DNA from 2 places in the Embleya sp. NPDC005575 genome. Region 2 is predicted to be linked to the other one. Evidence: riboswitches for the same ligand, from Rfam matches in the RefSeq annotation. Region 2 holds a riboswitch; the other holds the start of a gene.
What was found. Region 2 has a riboswitch for S-adenosylmethionine ahead of thrC (threonine synthase). Riboswitches for the same ligand answer to the same signal wherever they lie in the genome.

Region 1 (15,283 bases), on a different contig from region 2:
CAGCGGATGAGCGCAGAACAACCCGTCCCGCACCCCGATCCCGTACTCCGCCGACAACACCGCGGCGAACCGCGAGCTGTTCCACCCCTCGACCACGAACGAGAGCACCCCCACGCGCGCCGACTCCGGCCCGAACAGCTCCAACGTCCGCACCGCCGGAATCCGCGCCAGCCGCGCCCGAAGACGCGCCAGCAACGCCTCCTCGCGCGCGACCAACGCCGCCGGCCCCGCCTCGGTGATCGCCCGGCACGCGGACGCCAACGCGTAGGCGCCGATCACGTTCGGCGACCCCGCCTCGTGCCGAGCCGCGCCGCTCTGCCACTCCACATGGTCACGGCTGACCGTCTTGCTCGCCCCGCCACCGGCCAGGTACGGCTCGGCCGCGTCCAGCCAGTCGCCCCGCCCCGCCAACACACCCGAGCCGAACGGCGCGTACAGCTTGTGCGCCGACAGCGCGATCCAGTCCACGTCCAGGTCGGTCACCGATACCGGGTGGTGCGGGGCGAGTTGCGCGGCGTCCAGCACGATCCGCGCGCCGTGCCGGTGCGCGACCTCGGCCAGCTCGGCGACCGGGAAGAGCTCGCCGGTCACGTTCGAGGCGCCGGTCACGCACACCAGCCGAGGCCCGTCGCCGGACCCGGCGAGCGCCGCCTCCAGCGTCGCGACCGCCTGCGCCGGCGATGCGGGCGCGGCCAGTTGGGTCACCCCCGCGTGCCGCCGCCACGGCAGCAGCGCCGCGTGGTGCTCGGTCTCGAAAACGAACACCCGGGTGCCGCGCGGCAGTACGGACGCGAGCAGGTTGAGCGAGTCGGTGGTCCCGCGAGTGAACAGCAGCGTGTCGTCGGCCCGCAGCCCCAGGAAGCTCGCGACCGTGGCCCGGCTCTGCTCGTACAGGTCGGTGGACAGCTGGGACAGGTAGCCCGCGCCCCGGTGCACGCTGCCGTAGTACGGCAGGTACGCGGACACGTCGTCCCACACCCGTTGCAGACACGGCGCGCTCGCCCCGTAGTCGAGCGCGGCGTACTCGACCTCGCCGCCGGTCACCAGCGGAACGAGCACGTCCCGGCCGACCACGGGCAGCGGGGCGGTGATGGCGACGTCACAGTCGGGGGCGGCGGCGGAAGCGGTGTCGACGGTCATGGCGAAACTCCTCGGCAGGCACGGAACACCGAGGCGAATGTCGGTTAGTCGACATCGAAACGCGCCGGATGATCCGCTGGCGAAAAAATGTGGTCCTGCGGGCCGACAATGACCGGCCCGGGTGACGCGCGAGAACTCAGCGCGTACGGAATAGGGCGATTCGCCCGTTTCGAGAAAGAGATTTCACGTCATCACATGCTCCCCAGGTACAGGACCCCCGGGTCACATGAAGCATCGACTGCCGTCATGCAAGGGGTCCGCGCTTGCCAGGACGCCTTACGACGCCTGACCGTGTCATCACCCGGGGCACCCCACCGCGGAGCGAGGGTTGCCGGACAGCAAGCCGGGGCTTTCCACTGTCACTCGTGACCTGAGCAGCATTATTACCGGACGGAACGCCCGGCGCAACGACGGCCCCACCGTTCCCACGTCCTGGACCGCGCGACCGCCCCGAACGACACGGCGCCGGGCGGGCCGAGCACGAGGGCACGACCCACCCGGCGCCCGAGCGCGACTAGCCCCGCGCGAACGAGCGCGTCGTGGCCACCCACCGATCGAGCGCGGCCTGCGCGGCCCCCGAGTCGATCGCGTCGGCGGCCCGATCGATCCCGGCCGCCAACTGCTGGGTCAGCGACCCTTCTCCCGAGCCCAGCGCGGCCAGCGCCGCAGCCGAGTTCAACAGCACCGCGTCCCGCACGGCGCCCTTCTCCCCGGCGAGGAGCTTGCGGGCGACCTCCGCGTTGAACGCCGCGTCACCGCCGCGCAACGTCTCGATCCCGTTCAGCGCGATCCCCAGGTCGCGCGGGTCCACCCGGTCCTCGCGCACGTCGCCGTCCCGCACGATCCACACCTGCGACGTGGTGGTGACGGTCAACTCGTCCAGCCCGTCGTCGCCGCGGAACACCAGCGCGGTCGCGCCGCGATCGGCCAGCACACCGGCCACGATCGGCGCCATCCGCAGGTCCGCGACCCCGATCGCGTGGAAACGCACCCGGGCCGGATTGGTCAGCGGCCCGAGGAAGTTGAACGTGGTCGGCACACCCAACTCCCGACGCGCCTGCGCGGCGTGCCGCAACGACGGGTGGAAGCGCTGCGCGAAGCACAGCGTGATGCCCGCCTCCTCGGCCGTACGGGCCACCTGATCCGGGGTCAGGTCCAGCACCACTCCGAGCGCTTCGAGCACATCGGCGGCCCCGCTCGACGAGGACGCCGCCCGGTTGCCGTGCTTGACCACCGTCTCGCCCGTACCCGCGACCACGATCGCGGACATCGTCGAGATGTTCACGGTCCGGGCCAGGTCGCCACCGGTGCCGACGATGTCGACGGTACGGCCGGGCACATCGATGGTCGACGCGTGTGCGTACATCGCCTGCACCAGGCCCGAGACCTCGTCCACCGTCTCGCCCTTGGCCCGCAACGCGATCACGAACCCGGCCACCTGCACCGGCGTCGCCTCGCCGGTCATGATGTGGTCCATCGCCCACGCGGTCGCGTCGGCAGGCAGGTCGTCGCCCCGCATGAGCGCCGCCAGGAGGTCCCGCCAGGAATGGGCCGCCGGGTTGCCGCCGCTCTTGTTCGTAGAGGTCGAGGCGCCCATGGTCCGCTCCCGCTGTGTCATCGGATAAGTCCGCGACAGCGTACCCACCGCGCCCGTTGCGGCCGGGCGGTTATCCGGGATGCGGTCAGGCCGGTTGACGTCCCGCGATCCGGCCGCGGATCAGGTCGGCCGCGGCGTCCGCGAGCGTGCGCGGGTCCAGCGGGTGGGCGACCACCGCGTCCGCGCGACACCACGTGGCCAGCCACGCGTCCTGTGGGCGGCCGACCAGGGTCAGCACCGGCGGGCAGTTGTAGATCTCGTCCTTGAGCTGACGGCACACGCCCATGCCACCGGCGGGCGCGGTCTCCCCGTCCAGGATCACCAGATCGATGCCGCCCTTGTCCATCGCCTCGATCACGGCAGGCTCGGTGGCGCACTCCAGGTATTCCACGAACGGCACGTCGACGGCGGGCCTGCGCCCGAGCGCGAGGGTGACCTTCCGACGGGTGTTGCGGTCGTCGCTGTACACGAGGACGGTCATGGTCTCGCCGCGCGTCATGTCCACCTGCCTGTGTCTGGGCTGCGTGTCTTCGGGGCTGCGCATGTTCAGGGCTGCGTATGTCAGGTACGGGGGCAACACTCGGATCGACCCGGATGTTAGCGCTTTTCGGCACGAAAATGTGCGCCTCGTCACGCCCACGCCCTTCCGGTCCCGCCCCTCCGGCCTCGACCGCACCCTCGACTCACCCGCGCGCGAGCACCTCGTAGCCCTCGGCGTCCCCGCCCAGCCGCTGCGCGAGACCCGCCATCCGGGTCCGCTCCCGGGCCGGCTCAAGGCCGGTGAGCACCTGCTGTCGGGAGATCAGCACCCGCAGCGGCCGCTCGTCGGGGGCCGGCGCCGCCACCGCCCAGCCGTCCGGCGTCAGGATCCGGGCCGCCTCGTCGGACGCCGCCAGGTCGGGCAGTGTGAGCACGTGCCGCATCACGAACACACCGGTCTCCACCGCCACCCCGGCCGCCCGCATCTCCGCGACCACCGCCGAATCGGCCCGCGCCGGATCGAAGCACGAACCGACGACGGTGAGCGTGCCGTCGTCGACGAGCACGGGAGCAGGCTCCGGCCGCCGGCGACGCAGGAAACGTTCGAGGATCATGCCGCGACGCTACTCGGCCGCGTCGGCCGACCGCGGTTCGGGCCCGTGGGCCACCCGGACGGCTGAATCGGCCTCCTCCGTTCGGGCAGAGTCACCCGGAAGAGTGCTCTTCGGCACGGATTTTCCGGCGACGTCGAGGCCCGCCAGCGCATCGCCGCCGGCCTCGGCCGCCTCGCGCGCCAACCGCTCCTCGCGCGCCTTACGGCCCGCCTCGATCAGTTCGAGCCGATCCAGCCGGCGGTCCTCCCGGACGGCCTCACGCTCCGACGCCCGAGCCCACTGCACGAACAGCACCAGGAAGACCAGCAGTCCGATGATGTCGCCGCTGCCCCACAGGATCCCGCCCGCCGTGCCCTGGTCCGAGAGCGGACTCGCGCCCCAGTCCCGACCGAGGTCGTTGTACCAGTCACCGGCCAGCACATTGGACGAACTCATGATCGCGATGCCCAGCCACGCGTGGAACGGCAGCGTCGCGAACACCGCGAGCAACCGCATCGGATAACTCGCCCGCGGCATCGGGTCCAGCCCCAGGAGTGGCCAGAACCACATACAGCCGATGATCACGAAGTGCACGTGATTCATGTCGTGCATGAAGGTGTTTCGCAATGTCAGCTCGTACCAGGGCGTGAAGTACAGGGCGAACGGGTTGAGCACGAAGACGAAACCGGCGAACGCCGGGAAGGTGACCACCTTCGCGTATCTGCTGTGCAGCAGGGCGTTGAGGCGATTGCGCCACTTGGCCGGCAGCGTACGCAGGGCGAGTGTGATCGGTGCGCCGAGCGCCAGGAAGATCGGCGTGATCATCGCCAGCACCATGTGCTGGACCATGTGCACGCTCAGCAACACGGTGTCGTACGCGGCCAGCGCGGACTCGGTCGCCAGCAGGAAGGTACCCAGCCCCAGACCCAGGAAGGACAAGCTCCGCCATCGCGACCACGAGTCCCCACGGGCCCTGAGCTTGTGCACCCCGTACAGATAGAGGCCGCCGAAGAGCATCGCGACCACAATCGGGATCGGCTCGAACACCCACCCGGTCAGAAGCCGAACAGGGGTCAGTTCCGGCGGTACGTTCCCAGGGGTCGCGTGTGCCAGAAACATCCCGGCATCGCCTGTAGAGCCACTCACGGAACCAGAGCCTAACCCCGACACGTTCTACAAGGGTTACCCCCCGAAGTGTGGGCAGATCCGGCGACCGCAATAATGGCCGCCGTGGCGACAGCAACTGCACTAGAAACCGGGCCCCCCTCACACGGGACACACGGGACACTCAACCGTCCCAACTTGGTCAGCATCGGCACGATCGTCTGGTTGGCGTCGGAGCTGATGTTCTTCGCGGCTCTGTTCGCGATGTATTTCACGATCCGCTCCGTCACCGGGGCGGACGCTTGGCGTGAGCACGCCGGTGAGCTGAACATCCCGTTCTCGACGGGCAACACGACGATCCTCGTGCTGTCCTCGCTCACCTGCCAGCTCGGCGTCTTCGCGGCCGAACGCGGTGACGTCAAGAAGCTCAGAATGTGGTTCGTCATCACCTTCGTGATGGGCGCCGTCTTCGTCGGCGGCCAGGTGATGGAGTACACCGCCCTGGTCAAGGACGGAACGACGCTTTCGTCGTCGGCTTACGGTTCGGTCTTCTACCTGACCACCGGCTTCCACGGCATGCACGTGACAGGTGGGCTCATCGCCTTCCTGTTGGTCCTCGGACGCACCTACGCGGCCCGACGATTCACGCACGAGCAGGCCACGGCCGCAATCGTCGTCTCGTACTACTGGCACTTCGTCGACGTGGTCTGGATCGGTCTGTTCTTCACGATCTACGTCATCAGGTAGACGTCCCGACACTCACTACGCAGACGACATTGGACCGGGGTTTTCCGTGAAAAAGCTCTCCGCGCGGCGACGCCACCCCTTGGCGGCGATCGTCGTACTCATCTTTGCGCTCGCGGCTACCGGGGGGCTGTACGCCGCGTTCGCGCCTGCCAAGAAGGCGGAGGCCGACGACTCCGCCTCCATCGCCGTCGAGGCGGGCAAGAAGCTCTACCTGAGTGGATGTTCGACCTGCCATGGGCTCGACGCCCAGGGCTCCACCGACGGCCCCTCCCTGATCGGCGTCGGCGCGGCCGCCGTCGACTTCCAGGTATCGACCGGCCGGATGCCGCTTCAGCAGCCCGGCGCGCAGGCGCCGCGCAAGCCCGAGGTGTACACCCCGGCGCAGATCCAACAGCTGTCCGCGTATGTGGCCTCCCTCGGCGTCGGGCCCAAGATCCCGACGGCGAACATGTACGCGCCCGACGGCGACATCGTCAACGGCGCCGAGTTGTTCCGCACGAACTGCTCGCAGTGCCACAACTTCTCCGGTGAGGGCGGCGCCCTGACCGAGGGCAAGTACGCTCCGCCGCTGAAGGACGTGGACCCGAAGCACATCTACGAGGCCATGCTCTCCGGCCCGCAGAACATGCCTTCGTTCCCGGACAGCACGATGCCCGAGCAGCAGAAGAAGGACATCGTCACGTACGTCCACGAGACGACCAAGAAGGAGCCGAACCCCGGCGGCCTGGGTCTCGGCCGCCTCGGCCCGGTCTCCGAAGGTCTGTTCGGCTGGATCATCGCGCTCGGTCTGCTCATCGGATGCGCGATCTGGATTGCCGCCCGGACCCCCAAGGCCAGGACCAAATGAGTAGCCAGGACAAGTCTGAAGTGCCTGAAGAGCACCTGCCCGAGGTACACGCCTCGGCACATGTTCCGGCGGAAGGCGACCCGTTCGCCGACCCCGGCCTGCCGGCTCACGAGCCGCGCGTCACCGACATAGACGAGAAGGCCGCCAAGCGTGCCGAACGTCAGGTCGCGTTCCTGTTCGTGATCTCGATGTTGTCCACGATCGGTTTCATCTGGGCATACGTCGGCATCGACAAGCGCCGCATCATCGACATCTTCTTCTTCGGGAAGATCGGTGCCCAGAACCTCGCGCTCGGCGGCTTCCTCGGCCTCGCGCTGTTCTGCATCGGCGCCGGCGCGATCCACTGGGCGCGCACGCTGATGACGGACGAGGAGATCGTCCAGGAGCGGCACGAGTTCACCTCGGACCCGGAGACCCGCGAGTACGCGATCCGCGAGTTCACCCAGGGTGCCGCGGACTCGGTGATCGGCCGTCGGCCGCTGATCCGGCGCACGATGATCGGCGCGATGGCCTTGGTGCCGCTGTCCGGCGTCGTGCTGCTGCGCGACCTCGGTCCGCTGCCGGGCACCAAGCTGCGGCACACCGATTGGAAGCCGGGTGTGGAGCTCATCAACGAGGCGACCGGCCTGCCGATCAAGCCGGACGACATCGTCAAGGGCTCGCTGACCATGGTGCTGCCCGACGGCCTGGTCGAGAAGTACGGCCCGGCCGGCCAGAAGGAAGAGCTCTCGCACGGCTGGCTGGAGAAGGCGGGCATGTCAGCGGTCCTGGTGGTCCGCCTGGAGCCCGAGGACATCAAGTCCAAGAAGGAACTGGCCTGGGGCTACGAGGGCATCGTGGCGTACTCGAAGATCTGCACCCACGTGGGTTGCCCGATCGGCCTGTACGAACAGCAGACGCACCACCTGCTGTGCCCGTGCCACCAGTCCACCTTCGACCTGGCGGACGACGGCAAGGTCGTGTTCGGCCCGGCCGCACGCTCGCTGCCGCAGTTGAAGATCCATGTGAACGAGGCGGGTAACCTCGCCGCGACACAGGACTTCACCGAACCGGTCGGCGCGAGCTTCTGGGAGCGTGGCTGATGTCGAGCGAACAAGCCAAGGGTGGGGCGAACAAGAGCACCCCGATCCCGGACAACGCGACCGTTCGCGCGGTCGACGCGCTGGACAGCCGGCTGGGCATCTACGGCGCGGCGAAGAAGAACCTGCGCAAGGTCTTCCCGGACCACTGGTCCTTCATGCTCGGTGAAGTGGCGCTGTACAGCTTCATCATCCTGCTGCTGACCGGTGTCTTCCTGACGCTGTTCTTCAAGCCGAGCATGCAGGAGGTCGTCTACGACGGCTCCTACGTACCGCTCCAGGGCATCCACATGTCCCAGGCGTACGCCTCGACGCTGGACATCAGCTTCGACATCCGCGGTGGTCTGGCGATGCGTCAGATCCACCACTGGGCCGCGCTGATCTTCGTATCGTCGCTGTTCGTGCACATGTTCCGGATCTTCTTCACCGGGGCATTCCGCAAGCCGCGCGAAATAAACTGGCTGTTCGGCTTCCTGCTGCTGGTGCTGGCCATGGTCAACGGCTTCACCGGCTACTCGCTCCCGGACGACCTGCTCTCCGGCACCGGTCTGCGGATCGCCGAGGGTGTGGTCCTGGCCATCCCGCTGGTCGGCACGTACCTACAGTTCTTCCTGTTCGGCGGGGAGTTCCCGGGCGAGGACATCGTGCCCCGCCTGTTCACCATCCACGTGCTGCTGATCCCGGCGATCATGGTCGGTCTGGTGACCGTGCACCTGATCCTGGTCTTCTACCAGAAGCACACCCAGTTCCCCGGCCCGGGCAAGACCGAGAAGAACGTGGTCGGCCTGCCGCTGCTGCCGGTCTACGCGGCCAAGGCCGGTGGCTTCTTCTTCATCGTGTTCGGCATCACCGCCGCCCTCGGCGGCATGGTGCAGATAAACCCGATCTGGGCCTACGGTCCCTACAACCCGGGTCAGATCACCGCGGGCTCCCAACCGGACTGGTACATCGGGTTCCTCGAGGGATCCCTGCGCATCATGCCGAACTGGGAATGGAACATCTGGGGCCACACGCTCAGCTTCAACGTGCTGATCCCGTCCCTGATCGTGCCCGGCGTGCTGTTCACGTTCCTGGCGTTGTACCCGTGGATCGAAGGCTGGATCACCGGCGACAAGCGTGAGCACCACTTGCTGGACCGCCCGCGCAACATGCCGGTCCGCACCGGCCTGGGCGTCGCCTGGATCGTGTGCTACGGCGTGCTGTGGGTCTGCGGTGGCAACGACATCATCGCCACGCACTTCCACCTGTCGATCAACACGATCACCTGGATCGGCCGCTTCGCGTTCTTCATCGCGCCCGTGCTGGCCTACCTGGCCACGGTGCGGATCTGCAAGGGTCTGCAGCGGCGCGACCGGGACAAGGTCCTGCACGGTCGCGAGACCGGCGTGATCAAGAAGCTCCCGCACGGCGAGTTCGTGGAGATCCACGAACCGCTGGACGCCGGGGTGCGGCACACCCTCACCGCCCACGAGCAGCCGAAGCCGTACGCGCTGGAGCCGGCCGAGGACGAGAACGGGGTGGCCCGCAAGGTCAAGCGTTCGCAGAAGCTGCGTTCGAAGATGTCGCACTGGTACTTCTCCGAGCCGATCGAGAAGCCGACGGCCGAGGAGTACAAGGAACTGACCAGCGGACACGGTCACCACTGATGCGACCGGGGCCGGGCTGCTGACGCCACATCGGCACGACCCGTAGGACGCGCAGGAACGACGAAGGGCCCCACCGGATCTCTCCGGTGGGGCCCTTCGCGTTGCGCCCCGCAGACGGCCGTACAGCGCTTTCGGGGAGGTGCCGCGCGGCCGTCTCAGAGCTGCCGGGTGGTGGCCGCGCCCGCCGCGCTGTGGGTCAGCCACTGCGACCAGTCCAGATTCCACTCGCCGTAGCCGTTTCCGAACGGCTCCATGGTCTTGGCGTCACCCGTGTTCACCACGGTGACCACGTCGCCGACCTTGACCTGGTCGTAGAACCACTTGGCGTTCTCATCGCTCATCCCGACGCAGCCGTGGCTCACGTTGTCACTGCCCTGCGCGTTCACCGACCACGGCGCGGCGTGCAGGAACTCGCCGCTCCAGGTGACCCGGGTGGCCCACGAGACGTCCAACCGGTAGCCGTCGCTGCTGTTCGCCGAGATGCCCACGGTGGTGCCGTCCATCAGCACGTGCGGGGCCTTGCCGAGCACCACCTTGGTGCCCGAGCGGGTGGTGAAGCCGGACTTGCCGGTGGTCACCGGCACCGTCTTGAGGTCCGTGCCGTTGCGCTTGACCGTCATCGTGTGCGCCGCGGAGTCCACGGTCGCGACCAGGGAGTCGCCGACCTCGAAGCCGACCGGCTTGCCCGGCCCGCCGTACACACCATTGCCGAAGTCGACGCCGAGCAGGCTGGTGGCCACCGAGACCCTGGTGCCAACCGGCCAGTACTCCCTGGGCCGATAGCGCACGGTCTTGTCGTCCACCCAGCCCCAGGCGCCCTCGACCGGCGTGGAGGCGGACACTTGGAGCCGCTTCTCCACCTCGGCGCGCTGTGCGGGATCGGTGACCGGATTCTCCAGCGTGACGGAGATCGGCATGCCCACCCCCACCTTGGCGTCGGCCTCCGGCAGCACCGAGTCCACATGCCGCTCCGCATCCGGTGTGAGCGTGGTGAATGTCTCGGTACGGGTCGCGGTCAGCCCGAACGCGTCGACCGCCGCCGCGGTCAGCGTGTAGGTGGTGCGGTATTCCAGCGGTTCGAAGTTGGACCAGGTCTCGTCGCCGGCCGCGTTGCCGCCGGGCACCGGCTTCCCGTCGGGGCCGGTCAGGCTCACCGCGTACAGCCGGCCGTCGCTCACGGTGACGGTGATCGGTCTGCCCGGCTGCGCGGGTCGATCCGGGCGCACGTCCACCGTGAGCCGGGCCACGCTCTTGGCGGGCCGGTCGATCTCGGCGCCCCGCTGCTTCTCCCACGTCCCGCAGCCGGTGACGAGCACGAGTGGCAGCGCCGATGTGAGTACCCAGCCGATCCAGCGGAGGCGAACAGTCCTGTCCCGATTCACTCTGGACCTCCAGCCGTGCTCAACGAACGCGGTCTGCCCGTGCTCGTCGAGCGCGGGATACGCGGAGTTGTTGCATCGAGAGTGGCCGGGAGCGCCCTGCTTCATTCATCCAAAAGCACAAACCGCCCGATCGCGTGATGCCGACCACCGGCCGGATCGCGCGATCGGGCGGTTCGCCCTACCGTGTGAAACCACGTGCATGGAACAGCGTGCGCATGGAACTTTCGTGCGTGAAGCCGCTCAGCCGGCCGGAGTGCCGGTCGCCCCGCCGCCGAGCGCGCTGCCCTTGACCCAGGTCGCCCAGTCGACGCTCCAGCCGCCGAGCCCGTTACCGGGCTTGACGGTCTTGTCGGTGCTGTTGATCACCTCGACCGGGTCACCCTGGGTGACCAGATCGAAGAACGTCTTGGCGTTCGAGGCGCCCAGCCCGATGCAGCCGTGGCTGTCGTTCTGCCGACCGAACTTGCCGTCGTTCCAGGGCGCGCCGTGCGCGTACGTGCCGGACGCGGTCAGGTGCACCGCGTGTCGGACGTTCTTCATGTTGTACGCGCTGCCCAGCCCGACCGTCTCGGAGTCCATCGTGATGCCGTCGACCTTGTCCAGGACGACCATCGTGCCGCCCCAGGTCGGGTAGTTGGGGCCGCCGGCCGAGATCGGCAGGTCCTCGATCTGGGCCCCGTCCTTCGTGACCACCATGTGCTTGGACTTGAGGTCCGCGGTGGCCACCAGGGAGCGCCCGATGGTGAACTTGATGTCCTTGGTCTGCTTGCCGTAGACGCCCGGCGCCGCCTTCGCGCCGGTCAGGTTGGCCTTGAGGTTGACCTTCGTACCGCTCGCCCAGTACTTCTCCGGGCGGTAGTCGATCCGGTCGTTGCCGTCGAGGTCCTTGAGCCAGGACCACGAGCCCTGCACCGCCGGCTCGGAGACGACCTTGAGGTTGCGCTCGATCGCGGCCTTGTCCTTGATCGGCTCGTTGAACTTGAGCGAGATGATCGCGCCGACACCCCATGTGCTGTCCGGCTCGATGTTGAAGTCGGCCACGAACGTGTCGTCGGCGGCCTTGGTGTTGAACTTGCTCTGCGCGGTGACTTCGGCGCCGTCGGCGTTCGCGGCCTTGGCCGCCACCGTGTAGGCACCGCCGTTGGCCAGCGGTGCGGCCGGCTTCCAGCCGATGCCGTCGGGGCTGATCTGCCCGTCCACGGTCTTGCCCTTGGCGTCGGTGACCACGACCGAGGTCAGCTTGCCGCCGGTCGCGTCGACCTTGAGGGCGCCGTCCGTCTCCACGCTCTTGGTGCCGTCGGCGGGCGTGATCGCGATGGTGGCGGGTGCGGCCGCCGCCTTCTTGTTCGGACCACTGCTCGAACCGCCGGAATTGCCCCCGGTCCCCCCTGGACTGGTCTTACCGCCGTCGGACGAGCAGCCTGCGATGAATATGAGCGGCGCCACCATGAGTCCCGCGAAGAGGCGTATGCCGCCGCCCGCTGCCCCCGTGCGCGATGCTCCGTGTATCCGGGGCACGCGTGTTCCTCCCTCGTCCTGGAACTCCCTTGCGTCCATTTGACGCTTCGACCCCCGGTCCGGGTTGCCGCAACCGGCGAACGGTCACACACCGGTGACAATTCGGGGGCGTCGAGGAGTCCTCTGTAGATACCACACAAGGCCGATCACCCATTCGGGTGATCGGCCTTGTGGCGAAACCGTATTGCGAAGGTTGCGAATCGGTAGTGCTAGTAGCGCTGGTCCGCACCCCGGTAGAACTCGAAGACCCAGCCCCAGACACCGATCGCGACGATCGGCGCGGCGAACATCGCCAGCCACCAGCCGAAGATGACGCCCAGGAACAGCAGCGCCGAACCGACCGCCAGCATCAGCGGCTGCCAGCTGTGCGGGGCGAAGAAGCCCAGTTCGCCGGCGTCGTCGGCGATCTCGCCCTCTTCGTTGTCCTGCGCGAGCAGGTCCATCCGGCGCGCGGTGAAGATCAGGTAGAACCCGATCATCAGCGACAGACCGAAGGTCAGCGACAGCGCGGTGGTGCCGGTCGGGTCCTCGGAGAGCACCCAGTAGATGATCGTCACCGGCAGCAGGAACACGGCCAGGACGGCGAACAGGACACCGTTGAACTTCACTTCTCGGCTCCCTTCGCCAACTCGGGCGATGCCTCGGAACGTTCGTCGGTGAGGTACTCCAGGGCGGCGATCTCCGGGTGGTGGAGGTCGAACGCGGGAGCCTCGGAACGGATCCGCGGAATGCTCGTGAAGTTGTGCCGAGGCGGCGGGCAGGAGGTCGCCCACTCCAGCGAACGGCCGTAGCCCCACGGGTCGTCCACGGTGATCTTCTTGCCGTACTTGTGCGTCTTCCAGATGTTGTAGAAGAACGGCAGGATCGACAGACCCAGCAGGAACGAGCCCAGGGTCGAGATCGTGTTCAGCGTGGTGAAGCCTTCCGAGTCCAGGTAGTCCGCGTACCGGCGGGCCATGCCCTCGGCACCCAGCCAGTGCTGCACCAGGAACGTGGTGTGGAAGCCGATGAACAGCGTCCAGAAGGTGATCTTGCCCAGCCGCTCGTCGAGCATCTTGCCGGTGAACTTGGGCCACCAGAAGTGGAAGCCCGCGAACATCGCGAACACCACGGTGCCGAACACCACGTAGTGGAAGTGCGCCACCACGAAGTAGGTGTCCGAGACGTGGAAGTCCAGCGGCGGCGAGGCCAGGATGACGCCGGTGAGGCCACCGAATGCGAAGGTCACCAGGAAGCCGACGGTCCACAGCATCGGTGTCTCGAAGGACAACGAGCCGCGCCACATGGTGCCGATCCAGTTGAAGAACTTCACGCCGGTCGGTACGGCGATGAGGAACGTCATGAAGGAGAAGAACGGCAACATGACCGCGCCGGTCGGGAACATGTGGTGCGCCCACACGGTGACCGACAGGCCCGCGATCGAGATGGTCGCGGCGATCAGGCTCTTGTAACCGAACATCGGCTTGCGCGCGAAGACCGGGATGATCTCCGACACGATGCCGAAGAACGGCAACGCGATGATGTACACCTCGGGATGGCCGAAGAACCAGAAGAGGTGCTGCCACAGGATCGGTCCGCCGTTGGCCGGATCGAAGATGTGTGTACCGAACTTGCGGTCGGCCTCCAGCGCGAACAGCGCCGCGGCCAGGACCGGGAACGCCATCAGGACCAGGACCGAGGTCAGCAGCACGTTCCAGCAGAAGATCGACATCCGGAACATGGTCAGACCGGGCGCGCGCATGCAGATGATCGTGGTGATGAAGTTGACGGCACCGAGGATGGTGCCGAAGCCCGACATCGCCAGACCCATGATCCACATGTCGCCGCCGATGCCGGGCGAGCGGATCGAGTCGGACAGCGGCGCGTACGCGAACCAACCGAAGTCGGCGGCACCCTGCGGGGTGATGAAGCCGGCCACCGCGATGATCGAGCCGAACAGGTAGAGCCAGTAGGCGAACATGTTCAGGCGCGGGAACGCGACGTCGGGCGCGCCGATCTGCAGCGGCATGATCCAGTTCGTGAAGCCGGCGAACAGCGGCGTCGCGAACATCAGCAGCATGATCGTGCCGTGCATCGTGAACGACTGGTTGAACTGCTCGTTCGACATGAACTGCGTACCGGGACGGGCCAGCTCCGCGCGCATGAGCAGCGCGAGCACACCACCGATGCAGAAGAAGACGAAGGAGGTGATCAGGTACATCGACCCGATCGTCTTGTGGTCCGTGGTCGTCATCCACTTGATGACGATGTTCCCGGGCTCCTTGCGGCGGACCGGCGGAGGGCCGTCCGGGGCCACGGTCTGTGGCTCACTGAGGATTGTCACTCGTCACTTCTTCCCGTGCGCTTCAACGGGGGCCGGCTCGTTGATCTTGCTGCGCAGCTCGCCGGTCTGGCCCTTCGCGGCCAGCTCCTTCAGGTGCTGGACGTATTCGGCCTTGTCCACGATCTTCACGTTGAAGAGCATGCGCGAGTGGTCCACGCCGCACAGTTCGGCGCACTTGCCGCCGTACGTGCCCTTCTTCGTCGGGACGACCTCGAACTTGTTCGTTCGGCCCGGGATGATGTCCTTCTTGTACAAGAAGTTCGGGACCCAGAACGAGTGGATGACGTCCGGCGAGGTCAGGTCGAACCGGACGGACTCCTTCACGGGCAGGTAGAGCGTCGGCGGCTCGCCGGGCGTGCCCTGCTCGTAGACGTCGACCGTGCCGTCGGCCGGGTCGCCCTTGTAGTTGAAGGACCAGCTCCACTGCACACCGACCACGTTGATCACGTTGTCGGGGGTCTTGGAGAGTTCTTCGAGCTTGGTCTCGTCACGCGCGGTGAAGTAGAAGAAGACCGCGATCATGATGCCGGGGATGACCGTGTACAGAACCTCGATGGGGAGGTTGTACCGCGTCTGCGGCGGGATCTCGATCTTGGTGCGCGACCGGCGGTGGAACGCGACGCTCCACAGGATGAGCCCCCACACCACGGCCCCGACGATCAGCGCTGCAATCCAGGCGCCCTGCCAGAGCGACAGGACTCGCGGACCCTGCTCGGTGACAGGGTTGGGCAGGCCGAGTCTCGGCAGGTCCTTGGAATCGACGGAGCAGCCGGTGGCGGTCGCAATGACGAGGCCCAGAGCCAGCAGCTGCGGCACCCTGCGCCGCA
Region 2 (15,283 bases):
GGAACACGACGCGCGGCCCGAGTCGCCCGTGATTCCCGGGCAGGGCGCCGCGGCGCGCTCGCCCGAAGGGGTTCCCACGGGCGGGCTGTCCGACCGGGACCGGGACATCCTCGAATTCGAGCGCCAGTGGTGGAAGCACGCCGGCGCGAAGGAACGCGCCGTGCGCGATCGTTTCGGCTTCTCCGCGACTCGCTACTTCCAGGTGCTGAACACACTCCTCGACCGGCCGGAGGCCCTGGAGCACGATCCGATGCTGGTCCAGCGGCTGCGGCGGCTGCGCGAGGCCCGGCAGCAGGCCCGATCCACCGTGCGTCGTCCCGGGCGCTGAGGGGCGGCCCCGGTGTTCTCGCGCCGCAGGGACGAGTACGACGTCTTCGACGGCTTCGGTCGGTACGGCCTGATCTGGACCAACGAGGGCCTCAACGAGGGCCTTGAGGCCGAGGAACCCGAGGCGGACTCGGACTGCGCGGCGGCCGGGCGCGACCTGATCGGCGGGCTGCGGGCCCAGGTCGAACCCGTGTGGGAGCGCTCGCGGCGCGGCCTGATCCCGGTGGCCGTGCTGCTGGCGATCTGCGTCGCGGCCGGCGTGCTCACGATCGGCCGGGGCGAGCCCGCCTCCCGGGTGGCCGCGGACCGTGCCCGGCACGCGTCCGGGCCGGCGCCGGTGGCGAGCGTGGCCGCACCGGCCCGCCCGGTGCCGCCCGCCCGAGCACCCGCGACGCCTCGGGGTGCGCAGGGCAAGGTGGTGCTCCTCGATCAGAGCAAGGTGCCCGCGCTGGCGAAGCGCATGGCCCGGCGGCTGGAGGCGGCGGGCTGGGAGGTCACCGGAACGGACGTGTTCCGCGGTTCGGTCTCGGCCACCACCGTCTACCACCCCGCCGGGCAGGAGAGACAGGCCCGCGCGCTGGCCGCCGCACTGCCCGGGATCGGCCGGATCAAGCCGGTTTTCGGTGGCATCCCGCAGCGTCGACTCACCGTGATCGTGGTCGACGACCAGGTGGTCCCGCTGGCCGACCGTCTGCTCGGTTCACTGACCACTGGGTAGGTTGGACGCCATGACCACGAACCGGTCCACGCTGCCCGAACCCATCACGCCGGCCGGCCGAGCGGGCCTTGCCGCGTTGCTCGGTGAGCCGGCCCGAGCCGTCGTCGCCCTCGACTTCGACGGCACCCTGGCTCCGATCGTCGACCACCCGGACCAGGCGCGCGCGGACATGCGCGCGGTGACCGCGCTGTCTCGACTGACCCCGCACCTGGCCGCGGTGGTGATCGTGACCGGCCGCCCGGCCGCGGTCGCCGTCGAGTACGGCCGCTTTCGCGGCGTGCCCGGACTCGAACGCCTCGTCGTGCTCGGCCACTACGGCCTGGAGCGCTGGGACGCGGCGACCGGCCGGGTCAGCGCGCCGGAGCCGCCGCGCGGGGTGCAGGAGGTACGCCTCGCACTGCCCGGCCTGCTCCAGACGCTCGACCTGTGGAGCAGCACCTGGGTCGAGGACAAGGGCAGCGCGCTCGCCGTGCACACCCGCCGCGCACCGGACCCGGACGCCGCGCTCGCGCTGCTGCGCGACCCGCTCGGCGAGCTTGCGGCGCGGCACGACCTGGCCGTCGAGCCCGGCCGCTACGTGCTCGAACTGCGCCCGCGCGGGATGGACAAGGGCCGCGCGCTGACCGGCTTCCTCAAGGAGATGCAGGCCGGCTCGGTCCTGTTCGCCGGCGACGACCTGGGCGACCTCGCCGCGTTCGAGGCCGTCGAGGAGGTGCGCGACCAGGGCACCGCCGGCCTCACCGTGTGCAGCGGCTCGGCCGAGGTGCACGCCCTCGCCGAACGCGCCGACCTGGTCGTCGCCGGCCCCGACGGCGTCGCCGATCTGCTCACCGCCCTCGCCGACCACGTCGAATCGGCCGGGTAGGTCCGGTTCGACGGATCCGACGGGACCGTGCCGCCGGGCACCGTCCGCACACCCGGCCGCCGGTTGGCCCGGACGTACGCGCGCACGGTCGGGACGCGCCGGCGATCCCCGAACTTCCCGCGCACGGTTCGGGGATCGCCGCCGCGACCGCGAAGCGTGCCCGCGGGTCCAGCAGCAACGCGGCGATCGCCCCCGCTCCACCCCGCCTGCCGCACCGCCCCTGCCGCACCGCGTCCGCCCGGCCCGTCGGGCGTCCGCGCCGGCCCGTTCCGCGCCCGCGACCGAGCATGGCCCGGCAAAGGGAGTTGATGGCAGAGGCGGACTGGCCTAGGCTCGCTGGTTCCGCTGCCCCACCCAGTGCAGTGATCGGGAATCGTCCTCGGCGCCCGGCACCGGTGGGCCGCGCGGGCCGCCGCCTTCGGGCACCCGGCTCGCGCCCTCCGCAGGGGCGCACCAGGACGTGGCATCGCACACGGCCGGGCTCCGAATTGTCGCCGCCACGAACCGGAGAGACATGTCCGCGCCCGCCACCACCGGCTCCGCCCTGCCCACTCCCGACGCGCTCGCCGTCGAACGCGCCTACCTGGACGCCTCCCGCGCCGCGCTGCGCCGGATGCGCGAGGAGACCGAGGCGCTCGACCTGCGTGACGTCGGCGCCACCGCCGTCGCCAACGAGACCGCCCAGCACCTGATCGCCAAGCGCATCGCCGCACTGGCCGACCACGCCGGCTCACCGCTGTTCTTCGGCCGGGTCGACGGCCGATTCGCCGACGGCGTCGAGGACGCCGAACCGGTCGAGGTGAGCGCCGACCCGAGCAAGCCCGTCGAATCCTTCTGGATCGGCCGTCGGCACGTACACGACGAACTCGGCGACCCGATGGTGGTGGACTGGCGCGCGCCGCTGTCCCGCGCGTTCTACCGCGCCAACCGGGCCGAACCGCTCGGTGTCGAGCTGCGCCGCCGCTTCGGCTGGACGACCGGCGAGCTGACCGCGTTCGAGGACGAGCACCTGACCGACCCGGACGAGGTCGACACCGCCAGTGGCATCCTCGCGGCGGAGATCGAGCGCCCGCGCATGGGCCCGATGCGTGACATCGTGGCGACCATCCAGCCCGAGCAGGACGAGATCGTGCGTTCCGATCTGGGCCACACGCTGTGCGTACAGGGCGCGCCCGGCACCGGCAAGACCGCCGTCGGCCTGCACCGCGTGGCCTGGCTGCTGTACGCCTACCGGGACCGCCTCGCCCGCAGCGGCACCCTGGTGGTCGGCCCGAACCGGGCCTTCCTCGACTACATCCAGCAGGTGCTGCCCGCCCTCGGTGAGATCGAGGTCGGTCAGACCACCGTCGAGGACCTGGTCACCCGCACCTCCAAGATCAAGGTCCGGGCGCTGGACGAGGCGGTGTCCGGCACGATCAAGGGCGACGCGCGGATGGCCGACGTGCTGCGCCGTGCGGTGTGGTCGGGACTGAGGGCGCCGACGGAGTCGGTGGCCGTGGTCCGCGACTCGCGCACCTGGCGGCTCGCGGTGTACGAGGTCGAGGAACTGGTCGCCGCGCTGCGCACGCGCGACGTGCGCTACGGCGCGGCCCGCGACATGCTCCGGCAACGCATCGCACACGCGCTGCTGACCAAGATGGAGGAGCGCGGCGAGTCCCCGGACGACCGGGTCCAGGACGCGGTCGCGCGCAGCCGACCGGTCAAGGCGGCGGTGGACGCGATGTGGCCGGCGGTGGATCCGCTCAAGCTGGTCTTCCGGCTGCTGGGCGACGCCGACTTCCGGGCCGCGTGCGCGGACGGCGTGCTGACCGCCGAGGAACAGGCCGCGATCGGCTGGGCCACGCCGCCGCGCGGGGTGGGATCCGCGCGTTGGACCGTGGCCGACGCGGTGCTCGTGGACGAGACCGCCGACCTGCTCTACCGCACCGGTGGCTACGGACACGTGGTGATCGACGAGGCGCAGGACCTGTCCCCGATGCAGTTGCGCGCGGTGGGCCGGCGCTGCTCCACCGGCTCGGCGACGGTGCTCGGCGACATCGCGCAGGGCACCACGCCGTGGGCCACCCCCGGTTGGCGGCAGACGCTGCATCACCTGGGACACGAGGGGGCCAGGATCGAGGAGCTGACCCGGGGCTTCCGAGTGCCGCTGCAGATCCTGGAGTTCGCCAGTCGGTTGTTGCCGCTGATCGCGCCGGGCCTGGCACCCGCGTCCTCGGTTCGGCAGGCGGCGGGCGCACTGGAACTGCGTCCGGTCGAGGCCGACGCACTGGCTGCGCGATCCGCCGAGGCGGCGGTCGAACTGCTCGACCACGAGGGCTCGATCGGCCTGATCTGCGCCGACGCGCGGGTGCCGGAGGTGGCCACCGCGCTGCGCGCGGGCGGCGTCGCGCACCGGGTCCTGGGCGCGGACGGCGACGCCGAACAGGCCCGGATCAGCGTGGTGCCCGCGTCTCTGGCCAAGGGTCTGGAGTTCGACCACGTCGCGGTCGCCGAACCGGCCGAGATCGTCGACGCCGAGGCCCAGGGGCTGCGCCGGCTCTACGTGGTGCTCACCCGCGCGGTGTCCGGACTGATCGTGCTGCACGCGCGCCCGCTCCCGGGGCCGCTGGCCGCGTCGGCCGTTGCCGGTCGATCGGCAAGTGATCGCCGTGCGATCGGCATCCAATACGAGTGAACCGCGTGTGTCGGACCGGTTGGTGGTCGGCTTCGCTCGCTCGTTCTGCCATGCTGGCCGGGTGGAACGCATCCAGGAGTCCGCGACTGTGACGCTGCGGGACCAGTGGGCCCGGCTCGTCGGTGAGCACGCCGAGGCCGGCGCCGTCGTCGAGAGCCTGCTGGCGCGCTACGCCGAGCCGCACCGCCGCTATCACGACACCGACCATCTGCGCACCGTGCTCGACCTGATCGGCGAGTTGGCCTACGAGGCCGACGACGTCGACGCCGTCATGCTCGCCGCGTGGTTCCACGACGCGGTCTACGACCCGGCCCGGGCCGACAACGAGGAGCGCAGCGCGCGGCTGGCCGAACGCGGCCTGCGCGAGGCGGGCGTGGCCCCGGCCCTGGTGGCCGAGACGGTGCGCCTGGTCCGGGTGACCGCCGAGCACGCGCCCGGCGAATCCGATCACAACGCGCACGTGTTGTGCGACGCGGACCTGGCCATCCTGGCCGCCGACCGCGAGCGCTACGAGGCGTACACGGCGGCGGTCCGCGAGGAGTACGCGTTCGTCCCGGACGAGGCGTTCCGGGCCGCCCGCGCCGCGGTGCTGCGCGACCTGATGTCGCTGCCCCGGCTGTTCCACACCCGGCTGGGCGCGGCCCGGTACGAGGAGGCGGCCCGCTACAACATGCGCGCCGAGCTGGAGCGGCTGGAGGGCACCATCCCGCGCCAGCAGTCCTGACCCGCCCCCGACCGGTCAGCGTGGTCGGTACCGCTTGCGCCGGCGCAGGCCCGCCGCGGTCAGCCGGACCACCAGTTCCCGACTGGAGACCGGCTCCGCCCCCTGGGCCAGCGCCCGGGTGTACAGGTCGGCCGGGACGTCGTAGTGATCCCGATCGAACGCGCGTTCGGGTGCGCCGAGTTCGCGCGCGAACGCGTGCAGCTCGGCATGCGAGACGTCGCTGACCAGGTGCGACCACAGCCGCCCGCGTCCGGGCCAGGCCGGGGGATCGATGAGAAGTGCCACACGCTCGATTCTCGTATACGCCGCGATCGCGCACACTTGTCGACCATGAGCAAGGATCCGACCGACGTCGCCCTGTTGACCGCCCGCGCCCTGGTCCTGGCCGACCTGCGCACGCACGGCGTCGAGACCCCCGAGACCGTGACCGTGGTAGAGCACGCCCTGGTCGAGCGCAAGTGGTGGGTCGAGCAGTGGCCTGACGGCGCCGCGTACGTCCCCGGACTGATCGGGCAGGACGTCCAGGAGGCGCTTACCGAACAGGGCACGGTGTGGCCGTCGTGCCCACGGCACGACGACCACCCGCTCTACCTCGAACCCGAGCTGGGCGAGGACCCGCACTGGGTCTGCGAACGAGACGCCGAGGTGATCGCCCCGCTCGGCGGCCTCACCCGGACTCAGCCGCCGAACGAGCGCGCGGTCAACGACGCGTAGACCGGCCGATCGCCGCCCATCGCATACGCGCCGACGAACCGCTCGCTCTCGACCCGACCCACCGTGACACCGGCGTGCGTGTGCTCCGGGGCCGGTGCCACCGGGTGGGCGCCGGCGTCGTCCAGCGTGCGCTCGGCGCGCCGCTGCTCCTCGGCGTCGGCGGCCCGCAGCGCCTCGGCGAGCACGTCGTAGGGATCACCGGCCGCCGCCCCGTCGCCGCCGGGCAGGTTCAGCACGGTTCGGCTCGGCGGCGGATCCCCCGGGTCGTGCAGACCGTAGCGAACCGCCTCCGCGCCGTAGCAGAACCTGATCAGCGGCTCCCACATCGCCGACCAGTACGCCCGCGAAGGTGCCCGCTCGATCCCGGCGATCTCGCCGTCGAGCAGCACCACCGCGCCCACCTGGTCCTCGACGCACTCGAACTCGGCGACGAAACGTTCGAGCTCGACCGCGAAGTGCTTGAGGAACAGCACCAGGTTCCCGGTCTCGGCGAGGCCGGAGGACGCGTTGAACCGCTGGACGGCCGGCCACAGCCGGCTGTACCCGTCCGCGTCCGCACTCGCCGAGGCGGCGGCGCGCAGCGCGAGCGGCAGCACCGCGAGCGGCTGCGCCGCCTCGGTGATCAGGCCGGACTGGGTCTGCTGGACGCACATCGCCGCGTCGAAGGCGAGTCGGTCCGAGGGCTCGACCAGGGCGGCCCGCGGCATCGCGTGGTCCTGCGCGCTGTGCTCGACGATCACCGCGAGGTGACACGGGACCAGCGCGACGTTCGGCGTGTGGTTGACGAAGGTGAGCGTGCCGTAGCCGCTCGTGCCGATCCACAGATCGGTCGGGAGCGTGACGGCGGGCGCGTCGCACGTGTCGCCGAGCAGCGGCAGCACCTGCATCCGGCCGACGCTCTGCACCCGACCGAGGGTGCAGCCGGCCAGCAGGTCGCCGATCGGCAGCGGGGCATGGGTGAGGGTGTTCATCCGGTCACCTCCAGGTCGGCCAGGCGCAGCAGGGCGGGTACGGCGGCGGCCGGGTCGATGGTCAACATCAGCCGACACCAGGCGAGTTCGAGAGCCTCGGGACGATGCACGGGAGCAAGCGGCAGGTCCGGCGCGTAGCCGCGCAGGCCGGCCGCCTCGGCCGCGAGCACGGGCGAGAGCTGGACCACGGGCACCGCGATGCCGAGCGTGCGGGCCGCGTCGAGCACCTGCGCGAACCGCCCGGCGGGCGCGTTCTCGTAGCCGTCGCCGATCACCACGATCAGCTCGGGCCCGGTGCGCAGCGCGGCGACCAGGCCCTCGGCCGCCGCGGTCGCCCCGGCGGGCCGCACGAGCCGGCCGTCCGGGACGCCGCCGATCCACACCTCGTGGCACTGCCCGGCCGCCGCCCGCAACGCGTCGCGCAGCGCGAGCACGGTCGCGATCGGTCGCAGCGGCTGATCGGTACCGCCGCGCATCGAGGCGGACCCGTCCAGCACCAGGGCGATCCGGCGGCCGGCCAGGTCGAGCCCGGCCGCACCGGCGGCGGCCCGCCGATCCAGCGCCGCAGCGACGTCGTCGGTCATTCCGGTGGCGTACGCGTACAGGTACAGCCGGACCGCGTCGTAGCGGTCGAGGTCGACCTCGACCGCTACGCCCGCGCGCTCGGCCTGCCGCTGCCCGGCCAGCCGCTGTCCGACGGTCAGTCGATCGGCGGTCAGCTCCAGCGCGCGTGCGGGCTTCTCGTCCGGGTGGAACCGGCCGCGCAGCCCTTCGAGCGTCTCGTACGGCAGCGCGGCGCCCGCGGCCAGGTCGGTGCGGGCGGCCCGATACGCGAGCGGCAGCGGCAGCGTGTACGGGCCGTCGGCGCCGAGCACGAACGCGACGCACTCGTGCGCGAGGGCCGGATCGGCCGCCCAGCGGTCGATCTCGCGGGCCAGGATGCGTCGTTCCTTCGGATCGAGTTCCGCGCCGCCGAGCCGCTTGGTCAGGATCGAGCGCAGGATGCCGCTCAGCCGCAGGCCCCACGCGTGCCGCAGCGCGCCGGCGAGCTTGTCCCGGTAGCGCACCGACCACAGCTCCAGCGAGCCGGAGCCGAGCACGGTGCGCAGGATCAGCCGGCGTACCCGAGCGTTGTTCACCCGCCGCTCGGCCAGCAGGCCGAACAGCTTGAGCCGGCGCGGCACGGTCAGCGTGGCGACCGCGTTGTACACGGCGGTGCCGTCGTCCTCGTGTGCGGGCGTATCGAGCAGCTGGAGCACGCCGAGCTGTCGACTGCGGTCGGTGGCTCCAGGGGAGCACACGAGACCCGCGTACAGCCGACGATCCAGCGCGGCCATCGCGCGGTGGGCGTCCCGTTCCAGCGCGAGCTGCTCGTCGCGGGTGTTGTAGAAGGAGGCCCGCCCGGTCGCGGCCACGGCGACGTCCAGAAAGCGGACGACGGTGGCGGCGGCCTCGGCGCGGGCCGGGTTTTCGGCGCTCAGGGCGCGCGTGATCTCGGTCATCGAAAGGCTCCCCCGTGGGCACCCGGGGCATGTCGCGGGTCCGGTGTGGGTCCCTGGACGAGCCGTGGGACCGCTTCCAACCCTTGGGAAACGGCTCTGTACGAACGCGCAGTTCCCCGGGTGCAATGGCATGCGACTCCGGGCAGGTCACGGGTCCCGGACAGGGATTCGAACCCCAAACACTTCGAAAGTGTTTGTACACCAAGACGGAAGGAACGCGTAGTTCCCGGAGTCGCGTTACGAGCCTACGAGCGAGCGGCCGCCGATGCCGGCGAATATCACCTCGGCGGCAAACCCGAGGTGTCCAGCTCGATCCCGAACGGCTCGGGGATGACGACCGATCCGCCGCTCCACACCGAGATGCTGAAACGCACCGCATCCAACGGGAGCGGCCCGACGCAGTTGCCAATGGAGTTCATCCGCGAACGTTTCGAACAGCGCCGGAAGGCCCTGGTTACGACGCGAAAGAGGCGGCCCCCCGAAGGGGACCGCCTCTCGCTCAAACCACTGACCGTGCGTCAGGTCGACCGATCCTCAGCGGATCAGAAGTCCATGCCGCCCATGTCCGGAGCGCCGCCGGCCGGGGCCGGGTTCTTCTCCGGCTTGTCGGCGATGACAGCCTCGGTGGTCAGGAACAGCGCGGCGATCGACGCGGCGTTCTGCAGCGCGGAACGGGTGACCTTCGCCGGGTCGATGATGCCCTCGGCGATGAGGTCCACGTACTCGCCGGTCGCGGCGTTGAGGCCGTGACCCGGGGTCAGGTTGCGCACCTTCTCCACAACCACGCCGCCCTCGAGGCCGGCGTTGACCGCGATCTGCTTGAGCGGGGCCTCGACGGCCAGGCGCACGATGCTCGCGCCGGTGGCCTCGTCGCCGTCCAGCTCGAGCTTGTCGAACGCGATGGTGGACGCCTGGAGCAGGGCCACGCCACCACCGGCGACGATGCCCTCCTCGACGGCGGCCTTCGCGTTGCGCACCGCGTCCTCGATGCGGTGCTTGCGCTCCTTGAGCTCGACCTCGGTCGCGGCACCGGCCTTGATCACGGCCACGCCGCCGGCCAGCTTCGCGAGGCGCTCCTGGAGCTTCTCGCGGTCGTAGTCCGAGTCGGAGTTCTCGATCTCGGCGCGGATCTGGTTGACCCGACCCGCGACCTGGTCCGAGTCACCGGCGCCGTCGACGATGGTGGTCTCGTCCTTGGTGACGACGACCTTGCGGGCGCGGCCGAGGAGTTCGAGACCCGCGGTGTCGAGCTTGAGGCCGACCTCCTCGGAGATGACCTGGCCACCGGTGAGGATGGCGATGTCGCCGAGCATGGCCTTGCGACGGTCGCCGAAGCCCGGAGCCTTGACGGCGACGGACTTGAAGGTGCCGCGGATCTTGTTGACGACGAGCGTGGCCAGGGCCTCGCCCTCGACGTCCTCGGAGATGATCATGAGCGGCTTGCCCGACTGCATGACCTTCTCCAGCAGCGGGAGGAGGTCCTTCACCGAGGTGATCTTCGAGTTGACGATGAGCACGTAGGCGTCTTCGAGGACGGCCTCCATGCGCTCCATGTCGGTCGCGAAGTACGGCGAGATGTAGCCCTTGTCGAAGCGCATGCCCTCGGTGAGCTCGAGCTCGAGACCGAAGGTGTTGCTCTCCTCGACGGTGATGACGCCTTCCTTGCCGACCTTGTCCATGGCCTCGGCGATCATCTCGCCGATCAGGGGGTCAGCGGCGGAGATCGAGGCGGTGGAGGCGATCTGCTCCTTCGTCTCGACGTCCTTGGCGAGCGCGAGCAGCTGCTCGGAGACGGCCTCGACGGCCTTCTCGATGCCACGCTTGAGGGCCATCGGGTTCGCGCCGGCGGCCACGTTGCGCAGGCCCTCGCGTACGAGCGCCTGGGCGAGGACGGTCGCGGTCGTCGTACCGTCACCGGCGACGTCGTCCGTCTTCTTCGCGACCTCCTTGACCAGCTCGGCACCGATCTTTTCGTACGGGTCCTCGAGCTCGATCTCCTTGGCGATGCTCACACCATCGTTGGTGATGGTGGGCGCACCCCACTTCTTCTCGAGCACGACGTTGCGGCCCTTGGGGCCCAGCGTGACCTTGACGGCGTCGGCGAGCTGGTTCATCCCGCGCTCGAGGCCGCGGCGCGCTTCCTCGTTGAACGCGATGATCTTGGCCATGTGGTGAAGTCCTCCCAGAACGGGGGTGAGTGCCGGACCGCACTGGCGCCCGCGACGGACGACTCGACCACCGCGAGGATCCCTCCCTCACGGGCGTCGAGCCTCACCGGCTCGGTCCGTTTCTGTCACTCTCACATCCAGAGTGCTAACGCCAATGATTAGCACTCGGCCATGCCGAGTGCAAGCGCAACGGCGGGTCCCGACCCGTCCGTGCGCACACCCGCGCGTGTCGCACGCGGCGGGGGGCGTCGACGGGCCCGACCGACCGTGATCGGCCGCACGAGGCCCCGGACGCACAACGACCGGGGCCCGGCCCCCGCATGGCGGGAAGGCCGGGCCCCGGTCACCGATCGAACCCGATCCGACGATCCGACGAGGGATCGGCAGGGGTCGGGGGATCGGACATGATGTGTGTTGCGGTGTGTCGTGCAGTCCGTGGTGTGGACCGTTTCAAGCAGAGGAGCGGATTGCCCCCTGGTTCAGGCGGTGACGCGGACCATGTCGGCCTGCGGCCCCTTCTGCCCCTGCGAGATCTCGAACTCGACTCGCTGCCCCTCCTCGAGCGTCCGGTACCCGTCCATCTGGATCGCGCTGTAGTGGACGAAAACGTCCGCACCACCGTCGACCGCGATGAAGCCGTACCCCTTCTCCGCGTTGAACCACTTGACGGCGCCCTGAGCCATTCCTAACTCCCCTGTTACTGGCCCTTTCACGGATACTGCACGCCGCAGCTCCGGGTTCGTATCCAGAAGGACCCGGCCTTCCGCTACGACCGCGGCTGAATGTATCCGGACGGATGCCCGGAGCAACAGGTCAATCGGACGAGAATTCCCGAGTGAATAAAGTTCGCATTCTTCGCGAGTCGCCAGGAAAGCTGTATTTCAATCCGCCAGGAAGGCGACTTTTCACACATAACGGATGTGATCCCGACCACGGGTTTACCGACGCGTCGCCGTCAAAGTCGGGAAATGGACCCGGTTAAACACGTGTAACCCACCAACGCCGTGGTGACGAAGAAATCCGCTGCCCGGGCTGTCGGGCAGCGGATTTCTCGGTTCCGTTTCGGGTCCCGGTCGATGAAGATCGGGACCGTCGGCCTATCGCGTCAGCAACCGCCGGCGACCGCCGGGATGATCGAAACGGTTCCCTTGTCGGGGGTGGCCGTGGCGAGACCGTCCGCGAAGCGCACATCCTCGTCGTCCACGTACAGATTCACAAAGCGACGCAGCTTGCCCTCGTCGTCGAGGATGCGCGCGCGAATTCCGGTGTGGTCCTTTTCCAAGGCATCCAGGACCTCGGCGAGGGTCGCCCCCTCGACGGACACCTCGGCCGCCCCGCCCGTGTAGGTGCGCAGGATCGTCGGGATGCGAACGGAGACGCTCATGCCAGGCCGGCCTTTCGGAAGGAATCCAGAGTGGGTCGAATGGTCGCGGTGGCGCCGGTGGTCGGCGTGACCGCGTCCAACGTCTTGAGGCCGTCGCCCGTGTTGAGCACGACCGTCTCGGCGTCCGGGTCCAGCGCGCCGGACGCGAGCAGCTTGCGCAGGCAGCCGACGGTCACGCCGCCGGCGGTCTCGCCGAAGATGCCCTCGGTACGGGCCAGCAGCTTCATCGCCTCGACCACCTCGGCGTCGGTCACGTCCTCCACCGCGCCGCCGGTGCGCTTGCACACGTCCAGCACATAGGGGCCGTCGGCCGGGTTGCCGATCGCGAGCGACTTGGCGATCGTGTCCGGGCGCACCGGACGGATCACGTCGTGGCCGGCCTTCCACGCGGCGGCCACCGGGGAGCACCCGGTGGCCTGCGCGCCGAAGATCTTGTACGGCGCGTCCTCGACCAGGCCGAGTGCGATCAGCTCGCGGAATCCCTTGTCGATCTTGGTCAGCTGCGAACCGGACGCGATCGGAATGACGATCTGCTCCGGCAGTCGCCAGCCGAGCTGTTCGGCGATCTCGTAGGCGAGCGTCTTGGAACCCTCGCCGTAGTACGGCCGCAGGTTGACGTTGACGAAGCCCCAGTCCTCGCCGGCCGGGTCGCCGATCAGCTCCGAGCAGAACCGGTTGACCTCGTCGTAGGTGCCCTCGATGGCGACCAGCTCGCCGCCGTAGACGGCCGCCGTGACGACCTTGCCGGCTTCCAGGTCGGCCGGGATGAACACGCAGCTGCGCAGGCCCGCCCGAGCGGCGGCGGCGCCCACCGCGCCGGCCAGGTTGCCGGTGGAGGAGCAGGAGAGGGTGGTGAAGCCGAAGGTGCGTGCGGCCTCGACGGCGATCGCGACCACGCGGTCCTTGAAGGAGTGCGTCGGGTTGCCCGAGTCGTCCTTGACGTGCAGGTTTCGAATGCCCAGCGCACGGCCCAGGTTCTCGGTACGGACGAGCTTGGTGAATCCGGGGTTCAGGTTGGGCCGGGACGCGACGTCCGCGGCGACCGGCAGGAGCGGCGCGTACCGCCAGATGTTCTGCGGGCCGGCCTCGATCTGCTCCCGCGTGACGGTGCCGAAGTCGTAGGCGACCTCGAGCGGGCCGAAACAGGACTCGCAAGCGTACTTCGGGCCGAGTTCGGTGCGTTCGCCGCACTCGCGACACGACAGCGCGGCGGCCGGACCGAAGGAGGCGGAGGTGGCGTCGGTGGAGCGGGTGGCGGTGGGTGTCGCCATGGCGAGGGCCTTTCTGTCCTCATCTTTACCCGTGGGGTCCCACGGGCCGGACTTGGCACCTGTCCGACCCGCCGGTGCTCGCTCGCGCCGAAAGCGCGTCACGAGGAATGACGATCGGATGGTTGCCGGGGCTTCAACGGGCCGTTCCCTCTGCCCCTCTGGATGAGCTGCTATGGCGGTGGACACACCCTTCGCCGGGTGGCCGGTCCGCGTTTGTCCGGCCCGACGTGCGATCGTCGTAACCGGTGACGACGACTGTAACCGAACCGGTGCCGCGTCGATCATCCGGTCCACCTCGCGAGACGATAAAGGGTGGCCGCGACCGAGGCCGGAACACCGGCGACGACAGGGGATTTCGAACGTGCAGCCCGAGGTGAGCGCCTGGCTTCGACGACGGTCCTCCGTCGCCGCGGACTGGCCCGTCGACACGCTTCTTGACGCCAAACGCGACACCCGGGTCAGCGTCGTCCTGCCCGCGCTGAACGAGGCGGCGACCGTCGGGGACATCGTCAAGGTGATCCGGACCGAGCTGATCGAGCGCGCGCCGCTGGTGGACGAGCTCGTGGTCGTCGACTCCGGATCCACCGACGACACCGGCAAGGTCGCCGCCGACGCGGGCGCACGGGTCGTGCACCGCGACGACATCCTGCCCGCGCTGGCTACCGTGCGCGGCAAGGGCGAGGTGTTGTGGCGCTCACTCCTGGTCACCGACGGCGACATCGTGGCGTTCGTGGACGCCGACCTGAAGGACTTCTCGGCGGACTTCGTCACCGGCATCCTGGGCCCGCTGCTCACCGACCCCTCGGTGCAACTGGTCAAGGCCATGTACGACCGGCCGCTGGAGATCGGCGACACGATCGTGCCCGCGGGCGGTGGCCGGGTCACCGAGCTGGTCGCGCGCCCGCTGCTCAACCTGCACTGGCCCGAGCTGGCCGGTTTCGTCCAGCCGCTGGGCGGCGAGTACGCGGCCCGGCGCTCGCTCCTGGAACAGTTGCCCTTCCCGTGCGGCTACGGCATCGAGACCGCGATGCTCGTGGACACCCTGCGCCTGGTCGGCCTGGACGCGATGGCCCAGGTGGACGTGGGCGTGCGCCGGCACAGCCACCAGGACGAGGCCGGACTCGGCCGGATGGCGGCGGAGATACTCCAGGCCGTCGAGCGCCGGCTGCGCCGCGGCCCCACGGGCGCGCACCCAATCGAGCTCAGCACCGCACTGACCCAGTTCGAGCGGGACGAGCAGGGCTTCCGGCTGCGCACGCACGACGTCGCGGCCCGGGAGCGGCCGCCGATGGCGACGGTGCCCGAGTACCGTGCGCGGACCCGCCTGGTCGGGCGCTGAGCGTCGGTTTCGCGCCATCCGCCGGATGGCGTCGGCCCGGTGCCGGCCGCCCGCTCAGCCGCTCAGGACCGCCGCGACCCGGCGCGCGGATTCCTCCTCGTTCGCCCGCACCCGCGTCAGCGCCGCCGCCTCACGCTCGATCGCCTGCCGCTGGTAGGCGACGTCGACCGCGTACCAGGTGCCCGCCACGTTGTGCTCCGCCTTGCAGGCCACCGTCGCGCTCGCCGCGGCGATCTCGCGCGCGCTCGGCGCGGGCGTGTCCCAGGCCGGATCGCCGCCGGCCGCCAACGGGTCGGGGTAGTCGAACCCCTTCGCGCGCATGCAGGCCGACCACTGGGCCAGCACCCCCCGCACCCGAGGATCGGCCCGCGAGCGCTCGAACGACTCCACGTCCAGCCGACTCGGCAGCGCCGCGCGCTCCAGCGCCGGATCCACGCCCAGCGCGAACCGTGCCTCGCCCAGACAGCCCGGCCCCGGCCGATCGATGCCCTCGTTCGGCGCCGGTGGTACACCGTCCGCCCCGGCCGCGCCGTACAGCGCCACGGCCAGCTCCCGGCTCGGGGCCGGCGCACTCGGCTTGTCCGTACCGCCGCCGACGGCGCCCGGCGGCCGAAAGCCCCACGTGG

Region 1: it holds a riboswitch for S-adenosylmethionine, as region 2 does, so the genes downstream of both, ABZS54_RS28740 (aminotransferase class V-fold PLP-dependent enzyme) here and thrC (threonine synthase) in region 2, are expected to answer to the same signal.

What each region holds. Positions count from the first base shown of each region.
Region 1 is NZ_JBEXCV010000104.1:530-15,812, forward strand. Features, by position in the region: gene ABZS54_RS28740 (aminotransferase class V-fold PLP-dependent enzyme) at 1-1,140, opposite strand, end outside; SAM riboswitch class IV at 1,395-1,511, opposite strand; gene trpD (anthranilate phosphoribosyltransferase) at 1,655-2,737, opposite strand; gene ABZS54_RS28750 (response regulator transcription factor) at 2,823-3,236, opposite strand; gene ABZS54_RS28755 (hypothetical protein) at 3,421-3,831, opposite strand; gene ABZS54_RS28760 (cytochrome c oxidase assembly protein) at 3,841-4,929, opposite strand; gene ABZS54_RS28765 (heme-copper oxidase subunit III) at 5,032-5,661, shown strand; gene ABZS54_RS28770 (cytochrome c) at 5,708-6,508, shown strand; gene ABZS54_RS28775 (Rieske 2Fe-2S domain-containing protein) at 6,505-7,590, shown strand; gene ABZS54_RS28780 (cytochrome bc complex cytochrome b subunit) at 7,590-9,233, shown strand; gene ABZS54_RS28785 (Ig-like domain-containing protein) at 9,389-10,615, opposite strand; gene ABZS54_RS28790 (Ig-like domain-containing protein) at 10,856-12,133, opposite strand; gene ABZS54_RS28795 (cytochrome c oxidase subunit 4) at 12,343-12,741, opposite strand; gene ctaD (cytochrome c oxidase subunit I) at 12,738-14,456, opposite strand; gene coxB (cytochrome c oxidase subunit II) at 14,460-15,283, opposite strand, start outside.
Region 2 is NZ_JBEXCV010000022.1:66,076-81,358, forward strand. Features, by position in the region: gene ABZS54_RS10685 (DUF3263 domain-containing protein) at 1-328, shown strand, start outside; gene ABZS54_RS10690 (LytR C-terminal domain-containing protein) at 341-1,045, shown strand; gene otsB (trehalose-phosphatase) at 1,056-1,910, shown strand; gene ABZS54_RS10700 (AAA family ATPase) at 2,425-4,584, shown strand; gene ABZS54_RS10705 (metal-dependent phosphohydrolase) at 4,679-5,308, shown strand; gene ABZS54_RS10710 (DUF4031 domain-containing protein) at 5,324-5,593, opposite strand; gene ABZS54_RS10715 (hypothetical protein) at 5,639-6,022, shown strand; gene ABZS54_RS10720 (DUF6569 family protein) at 5,986-6,993, opposite strand; gene ABZS54_RS10725 (hypothetical protein) at 6,990-8,495, opposite strand; gene ABZS54_RS10730 (hypothetical protein) at 8,774-8,914, opposite strand; gene groL (chaperonin GroEL) at 9,038-10,663, opposite strand; gene ABZS54_RS10740 (cold-shock protein) at 11,143-11,346, opposite strand; gene ABZS54_RS10745 (MoaD/ThiS family protein) at 11,769-12,047, opposite strand; gene thrC (threonine synthase) at 12,044-13,318, opposite strand; SAM riboswitch class I at 13,335-13,487, opposite strand; gene ABZS54_RS10755 (glucosyl-3-phosphoglycerate synthase) at 13,680-14,657, shown strand; partial or broken gene ABZS54_RS10760 (hypothetical protein) at 14,712-15,283, opposite strand, start outside.